2 regions of the Solidesulfovibrio fructosivorans JJ] genome follow, and region 2 is predicted to be linked to the other one. Evidence: predicted binding sites of a transcription regulator. Region 2 holds the regulator's gene; the other holds the start of a gene.
The links. The regulator sigma-54, encoded in region 2, starts transcription at its own class of promoters, with help from an activator protein. The targets are predictions, from matches to a motif close to CTGGCACGGNNNNTGCTT.

Region 1: a site for sigma-54 is predicted at 1,691-1,708, ahead of DESFRDRAFT_RS14105 (YbjQ family protein). Genes of this name have one in related genera too.

Annotation. Positions count from the first base shown of each region.
Region 1 covers NZ_AECZ01000020.1:53,665-57,844, forward strand. The annotation lists gene DESFRDRAFT_RS14095 (glutaminyl-peptide cyclotransferase) at 1-315, opposite strand, end outside; gene DESFRDRAFT_RS14100 (outer membrane beta-barrel protein) at 633-1,196, opposite strand; gene DESFRDRAFT_RS14105 (YbjQ family protein) at 1,237-1,626, opposite strand; gene DESFRDRAFT_RS14110 (hypothetical protein) at 1,844-2,194, opposite strand; gene DESFRDRAFT_RS14115 (hypothetical protein) at 2,199-2,804, opposite strand; gene DESFRDRAFT_RS14120 (glycosyltransferase family 9 protein) at 2,888-4,180, opposite strand, start outside.
Region 2 covers NZ_AECZ01000001.1:24,943-29,122, forward strand. The annotation lists gene DESFRDRAFT_RS00105 (CTP synthase) at 1-522, shown strand, start outside; gene DESFRDRAFT_RS00110 (KdsC family phosphatase) at 765-1,307, shown strand; gene rpoN (RNA polymerase factor sigma-54) at 1,423-2,859, shown strand; gene hpf (ribosome hibernation-promoting factor, HPF/YfiA family) at 2,909-3,457, shown strand; gene DESFRDRAFT_RS00125 (PTS sugar transporter subunit IIA) at 3,458-3,910, shown strand; gene rapZ (RNase adapter RapZ) at 3,999-4,180, shown strand, end outside.

The DNA of each region.
Region 1 (4,180 bases), on a different contig from region 2:
CCGCCAAGTCAGCTGATACAGGTGATCGCCGGCAAGAGCCAACCCCTCGCCGAAATAGGGCTTGGCCAAGGCGCGGCTGGACAGCACCCTTCCCGTGGCCGGGTCGAGACGCCGCAGGGAGGACTGGCCGTAGAGCCCGGTGCTTTCGTAAAGCGCGCCGCCGTGGAAAAGCAGTCCCTGGGTGAAGGCGTCCGGATCGTGGGGAATGGCCGCCACGACCTGGACGGGGAAACTCGGCGCGGCCGCCAGGGCCGGGGCGGAAGAAAGCAGTGCCCATGCAAGCAGGAGCGCCGCCCGGATCGCGACCGGCGGCATGGCCGGCCGGCGTAGCGGCGAAAACAAGACGAAGCTTGCCGCAATATTACAGTCTTTTCTTGTCATACAAGGAGGTTAGCATTCCCAGGACAGGCTGGCAAGAACACGGGGCTTTACACGGCGGGAATTTCCGGCCATAGTTCACTCCATGAACGATACCCTGCTTTTCGTCGGCATCATGGTTGCATGGTTTCTGGTCGTCCGTTTCATTTTCCCCAAGCTCGGCATACGGGGCTGAGGCATCGACACGGGGTGCGGTTCGCGCCCCAAGCCCCCGCACAAGCCGGAAGATCCGGACAGCATGCCGCCGGATCGCCCTAAAAACTGATCTTGAGGCCGACGTTGCCGCCCAGGCTGTCGAGCCCGCTGTCCGAAAAAGACCCCATGTGCTGGAAACGTCCGGCCGCCTTGAGGCTCACGTTCTTGCCGAGCGCCACGGACGCGCCCAGATCGGCCTGGCCCATGCCGCTTCCGGTCTCGCCGTTGTAGGGCAGCTTCTTGTCGGAAAACACGCCGCCGCCGCCCGCGCCCACAAACAGCGTGCCCTTGTGCGTGCGCAGGAAGTTCCAGCGGGCCATGCCCGCCACGCTCACGGCATTGGTGGTCTCGCTTTGGGTGGCCTCTCCGAGCACGGTCCGGGTCTTTTTCTGCTGGTCCACGGCATAGCCCAGACCCTCGGCCTCCACAGCCACCCCGTCCATGACGTAGTAGCCGGCCGCGCCGCCGTAGGTGCCGATCGTGTTGACGTTGGGATTGGTGGTGCCGTAGACGCCGCCCCGGGGTTCGAGATAGGTGGTGCCCTTGGTGTACTCCTGGGCAGGGACGGCCCCGGCCCCAAGCAGCAGCACACAGGCGGCAAGGATCATGACGCGACGCTTCATGGCGTTCCTCCTTGTCTTCCCCGGTCGCGGCGACCGGGAATCAATGCATCAGGGACTTGACCCCGATGGTCTTTCGCGCGGCCTGGGCGGACGTTTCCCGCTCCAGGATGACGGCCGTGCCGTAGCAGGAGAAATAGCGCGAGCCGTCGGGATGGAAGGCCACGTTCTCCTGGTAGCCGATGATGGCGTCGGCGCCGATGTCGATGGCGCTGGCGGTCAGGCCGTAAAAAGCGCACTCGGAGTCGAAGCCGCGGCCGCTGACGAGCCCCAGCACCTTGCGGACCTTGCGGCCTTCGAGGCCCGGCGTGGTCACCACGGGAAACTTGCCGGAGAAAAACATCTCTTTGGCGTTCTTGAGGCGCGCGCCTTTCTTGAGTTCTTCGTGACGTCCCCCACGGCTCTTCTTGTCGCCGCCGAAAAGTGAAAGCATGCCGTCCTCCTTTGTGCGCGTGCCCGGCCGGGCTGGCCGGACATTCCCTGCGTTCGTTCTTTCCTAGCAAGGAGCTTGCCAATTATTTTTCCATTCTATTTCGGAATGTTAAAAAGAAAGGCATACTGTTTTGTCAAAGTTCTGACTGCCGCTACATAAAAAAAAAGCCGGGCCCGAAGGCCCGGCGCGAAACCGAAAGTGCCAGAGGGGGGCACGATCAACCAGCCTTGTCCAAATAGCGCCGTACGGCCGGATTGGGACGCACGCTGGTGCGATAGCCGGAAAGGCGCTGGTTTTCCTGCTTGGCCCGTTGCAGGTCGGACTGGAGTTCGGCGTGCAGACGCCTGGCTTCGACGGTCAGCTGGCCTTGCAGATTCTTCAGTTTAAGCAGCTTGTCCCGAAGCTGGGCGATGCCGTCCGGATCGGTGGAACGCCAAGCCATCTCCAGCAGCTGACCGCGATCCTTGGCCAGCACTTCCGCCTCCTCGATTTCACCGGCGAGCAGGCAATGCAGCTCGCGTTCGCCGGCAACCAATGCCGCTTCGAGATATTCAAGCTTGTCGGACATGGCCTTATTCCTCGCGGATTCCTCGAAAGTTCTCCCGCAGCTCTGCAATGACGACCTTCCAACGGCCCATGGCCGGAATAAACTCGTATTCGAGCAGATCGGCGAGCAGGATCCAGTCCTCGTTCTCGAGGACTTCCAGCATTTCGGAGAACAGGTTGGAAATTTCGTCGGCGGAGGCGTCGAATGAGCTGGATTCCTTGGTCAGGGACTCGCCGCGCAACACACCTATCATGTTGAGGAAATCACGGGTGACATCCATCAGGTCCTGATAGACCTCCAGAGCCTCGGCATCCTCGGCCTGGCGGAACAGATCGGCCACGCGCCGGGCGCCGTGGTCCATGAGCACCACCACCTTGTCGAGCTCGGTGGCGATATCCAGGGCCATGCTGACCACGGGAACGCTCTTGACCTCGACCGAGGTGATCTCCTCGACCTCGATGTCCTCGGCCTGATGGGGGTAGATTTCGGAAAAGCTTTCGTTGTTGACGATGACATCCGTGACGACGCGACCTTCCAGTTCGCCGCCATCCATGATCTGAAGCAGGATTTCCTCGAGGTTGTGGAACTGTTTGATTTCCATGCCGGTCGCCCGGCCATCCACGCTTATCATGTCGCGCCTCCCTCTGGAGTTGTTGTCGGAGGGAAAGGATTTCCATTCCCGCCCCTTCTCTTACAACAACCGTGCCAAAGAGATCAGGCGTGCCCGAGGCAGGCGGCCAGGGCCGCGATGCACTCGCCGTAGCGCCGGATGCGGGCGATAAGCCCGGGCAGGTCCGGCGGGGCCTGCTGGGCCTCCTGCATCCAGAGCCGGCCAAGCACGCCAAGCTCCGGCGAGGCCGTCCACAGGGCGCTTAAGCGGTCCCAGCCGGCTAAAAACCGGGACTTCATGGCCTGGTTTTTCACCGACAACCCGGCCTGCCCTTCCAGGAGCCACAGCAACTCGGCGGATTGCCCGAGCAGCGTCAGCACGGCCTTGCGGCGGGTCTCGGGCAGGGAAAAAAGCTCCGGCCCCGGCCCGGTGAACGCCTCCTCGTCAAGGAATTGGCGCAACACCCGACGCAACAGCCGCAACCAGACAGCCCGGGGCTCGGCGTCATGCCCTGACAGGGAGCGCATGTCCATGAATCCCCGCGCGTCGAGAGTCGACAACCAGGCCCTGGCCCCGGGATAGGCCCCGGTCGGAAACACGCCGCTTTCCAGAAAGGCGGCCACGGCCTCAAACACCGTTTGCGGGCCGATGGTCGTCAGGCAGGCGTTGGCGTTCGGACAGGAACGGCCGAACGGACAGGGATGGCAAGGCATATCTGGTTCCAGGCACAGGCAGCCTTCCCGGTAGGGACCGGTGTCGAAGGGTTGGGCCGTGGCCAGAAAAATGGCGACCGAAGGCACGTCCAAACCAGCGGCCAGGTGCAACGTGCCGGTATCGTTGGAAACGAGCAGCTGGATGCGGCAAACGACGGCGGCCAGGGTCGGCAGATCGGTGGCCCCGATCAGGTTCACGAAGGGGCCGCCGGCAAGCTCCCCGTAGCGCGCGCCGAGTTCGCGCTCCCCGGGCGCGCCGAGAAGGACAGGCACGGCCCGAAAGCGCTCCCACAACCGGTCCCCCACTTCGGCGAAGGCGGCCACGGGCCACTGCCGGGCGGCGGCGCTGGCCCCGAGCTGAAAGCCCACAAAAAAAGCCGTTTCCGCCGGCGCGGCCCCGGCCAGCCGATCTCCGGCCGCATCCAGGGCCTGCCGCAGCGGCCGGGCCAGGGCAAACCGGCCCGGCCCCACGCCGACTCCGGCGGCCTTGCGAAACAGGTCCACGACATTGAACGGACTCACCCCCCGGCTGGCCGAGGAGGCCTCCAGAAAGGTGGCCCAGGGCGAGGATTCGTGGCGATAGCCCAGGGGATCGAGGCCGAACCCCCGCACGGCCTCGCCGCAAAGCCGCCTGGCGAGCAACCGGGCGGCCAGGGCCGGGGTCAGGTTGACAACCGCCTCGGG
Region 2 (4,180 bases):
CAGGGCATCCCCTTTTTCGGCATCTGCCTCGGCATGCAGTGCGCGGTCATCGAATACGCCCGCCACGTGCTTGGGCTTTCCGGGGCCAATTCCGAGGAATTCGACCTGACCACCAGCGATCCGGTCATCTACCTCATGCGGGAATGGTTTGATTTCCGCACGAAGAAGATCGAGCGCCGCGACCCTTCCTGCAACAAGGGCGGCACCATGCGCCTGGGCGCTTATCCCTGCGTGGTCAAGCCCGACACCAAGGCCGCCGCGGCCTACGGCGCCGGGGAGATTTCCGAGCGTCACCGCCATCGCTACGAGTTCAACAAGGCCTACGCCGCCGCCTTCGAAGAGGGCGAAATGGTGTTAAGCGGCCTGTCCCCGGACGGGGAACTCGTGGAGATGGTGGAATTGCCCGAGCATCCCTGGTTTCTCGGCTGCCAGTTCCATCCGGAATTTAAAAGCAGCCCCATGAAACCCCATCCGCTCTTCCGGGAGTTCGTCCTGGCGGCCAAGCGCCAACAAGGGGCGTAGGAAGCCGCGCCTCGGCGGCCAGGGGGGCAACTTTTTTCAAAAAGTTGCCCCCCTGGCCGCCTCATCAAAAACTTTCAAAAGGGAATGCGGGGCCAGCGCCGTATCCCGGGTGAAGACGATCGGAAGGGTCGCCTTGTTGTTCTTGCGCGTGGAAGCCTTACCTCTTTGGTGAGGGCGCGCAGCCGGGGCGAGAGCACTTTCGGGCGCGCGGTTGCGCCGGGAAAAAGCAAAGGAGGCGCGCCGTGACGCATGACGCCACGCTTGCCGCGGCCAGGGCCAAGGATATCGCCTTGCTCGTGCTGGATGTGGACGGGGTTTTGACCGACGGCGGCCTGTACGTCGACGGCCGGGGGGAGATCGCCAAGCGGTTTCATGCCCAGGACGGGCTCGGCGTCAAGGCGGCCCAGATCGCCGGCGTCGCCGTGGCGGTCATAAGCGGCCTGGACAGCCCGGCCGTGGCCGCCCGCATCAAGGAACTCGGCATCGCCGAATACCATCCCGGCCATTACCGCAAGGTGCCGATCCTGCGCGCCATCTGGGAACGCACCGGCATAACCCCGCAGCGGACGGCCTATCTCGGCGACGACTGGGTGGACGCCGGCCCCATGGGGATTGTCGGTCTGCCCATGGCCGTGGCCGACGCCCAGCCGGAAATTTTGGACCTGGCCCTTTGGGTGACGAGCCGGGGCGGCGGGCAGGGCGCCGTGCGCGAGGCCATCCGTTTTATCCTGAATGCTTCCGGACACCTCGCGGCCGCGTACGACTGGTTCCTGCGGGAACGGTAAGACGGGCGGATTGCCACGACCCTTCGATTGTGGCATGCTTTTTGTTGGGCGGGGGCCGAACACGCGGCGGCCCCGTCCGACACGAAAACCTTAAAAAGCGCGTACGGCGGTAGACATGGCCCTGGAACTGCGACAGCAGCTCAAATTGTCCCAGCAGCTGGTGATGACCCCCCAACTGCAACAAGCCATCAAGCTCCTGCAGCTGTCCCGGTTGGAGCTCCTGGAGAGCGTGCAGCAGGAACTTCTGGAAAACCCCCTTCTCGAGGAATCCATAGAGGAAGATCGGCAGCCCGAATCCACAATGGCCGAGGACAACCTCGGCCCGAGCGGCGACACCAGCGACGCGGCCATGGAAAAGGAGCTGCTCAAAAACGCCGAGTGGGACGACTACCTCGGTGATTTCGCCAGCACCGGCCGACAGGCCCAGGCGCACGAGTCGGAGATCCCGGAAGAGGGCATGGCCTTCGACGCGAGGCTTGCCTCCAAGCCCTCTCTTGAAGGGCACCTCGGCTGGCAGATGCGTCTGTCCAATTTCACGCCCAAGCAGCTCGAGATCGGCGAGGCCATCGTCGGCAGCCTCAACTCCTCGGGCTATCTGCGCGCTTCCCTCGACGAGCTGGCCCAGATGACGTCCACCAGCGTCGAGGCGGTGGAGGAAGTGCTGCACCGCCTCCAGCGTTTCGACCCTGTGGGCGTGGCCGCCCGCACCCCCAGCGAGTGCCTGCTGACCCAGATCGAGGTCTACGGCTACGACGATCCCATTTTGATCGAGCTTGTGCGCGACCACCTCGAGGACCTGGAGAAAAAGCGCTACAAGCCGCTGGCCAAGAAATTTCGTATCGCCATGGAAAAGCTCAAGGAATACCTGGAGCTGATCCAGACGCTCAATCCCATGCCCGGGGCCAGCTACGGCTCGGGCGATCCCATCTATGTGAGCCCCGACGCCTTCGTCTACAAGTACGGCGACGACTTCGTCATCCTGCTCAACGAAGAGGGCATGCCCCGGCTTAACGTCAATATGACCTACATGGACGGGCTTAACCCGAAGGCGGACAAGGACAAGGATTACCTGCAAGACAAGATGCGCTCGGCCATGTGGCTCATGAAAAGCCTCTACCAGCGCCAGCGCACGCTCTACAAGGTCCTGGAGAGCATCCTCAAGTTCCAGCGGGAGTTTTTTGAGCACGGCGTGACGCGACTGCGGCCGCTGATTTTAAAGGACGTGGCTGACGACATCAGCATGCACGAATCCACGGTCAGCCGCATCACGTCCAACAAATACGTGGCCACGCCCCACGGCATCTTCGAGCTGAAGTTCTTTTTCAACAGTTCCCTGGAACTCGACGACGGCAGCACGGTGGGTTCGGAGTCGGTCAAGGCCATGATCAAGCGGATCATCGCCGGCGAGAACGCCAAGAAACCCATCAGCGACGAGGCCATCGCCGATATGCTCAAGGAAGAGCTGCAAATCAACATCGCCCGCCGTACCGTGGCCAAATACCGCACGGCCATGGGCATCGAATCTTCGTCCAAACGCAAGGAAGTTTTCTGATGCTTCGGGCCGCACATGCGGCCCAACACCATGCCACCCGGAGGGATATATGAACATTACTTTTAATTTCAAGAATTTCGAGCCTTCGGATCATTTGCGCGACTACGCCCGCAAACGTTTCGAGAAGCTCGCCAAGTATACCGTCGCCACCGACGCCTCGGAGTTGCAGGTCAACCTTGCCGTGGAAAAGACCCGCCAGCTGGCCGACGTCATCTTCCTGGCCGACAATATGCACATCTCGGCCCACGAGGCTTCCGAGGACATGTACTCCACCATCGACATGATCCTTGACAAAGTCGAGGCGCAGGCCAAGAAGTTCCGCGAGAAGCAAAAGGACCGCCGCCGCCAGAAAGCCGAGGTCGTCCACACCCAGGTCATCAGCATAAGCGAGGATGCCGACGGCGCGCGTACGCCCACCATCGTCCAGACCGACGATTACGAGCCCAAGCCCATGGCCGTGGAAGAGGCGGCCATGCAGCTCGAAAGCCTCAAGTACGAGTTCATGGTGTTCATCAACTCCGAAACCGACCGGCCCAATGTCATCTACCGTTTGCGCAACGGCGACTTCGGCCTCATTGATCCTGGAACGGGAGCGTAAATGCGTCTTGAGGATTATCTCCAGCCCGATTTCGTGATCGGGGAGCTTGTGTCCGAGTCCAAACCCGACGTGCTGGCCGAACTGATCGCCCCGATGAAGGCCAGATGGCCCGATTTCGACGATGTCCGGGCGCGCCAGGTGCTGCTTGACCGGGAAAACCTCGGCACCACGGGGATCGGCGACGGCGTCGCCATTCCCCACGGCAAGATGGAGAACCTCGAGCAGATCGTCATCGTCGTCGGCCGCAGCTTAAAGGGCGTCAACTTCGATGCGCTGGATTTCAAGCCCTGCCGCATCTTCTTTCTCGTCCTCGCCCCGGAGCACGTGGCGGGCCTGCACCTGCGCATCCTGGCCCACATCTCCCGGCTGCTGTCCGACGAATCCTTCCGGCACGCCTTCATGAGCGCCGAAAACGACGCCGCCTTGTGGCAGGTGCTCACGGCCGCGGCCTGATACAACACGAAACGTCACCTCTCCGTGCGCCGACCGACACGCCGGCGCACGGGGAGTCTGTCATGTCGGGCCCGGGAGGGCGCGCGCCATGGAAGACTCGCCTGCGGCACTGACCATCGTCATTTTGACCGGACTTTCGGGTTCCGGGAAATCCACCGCGCTACGGGTCTTCGAGGACCTGGGCTTTTTTTGCGTGGACGGACTGCCCGTCAGCCTCGTGCCCAAGCTCATCGGCCTGTTCGAGGAGAAGGGCGGCCAGCGCTACAAGGG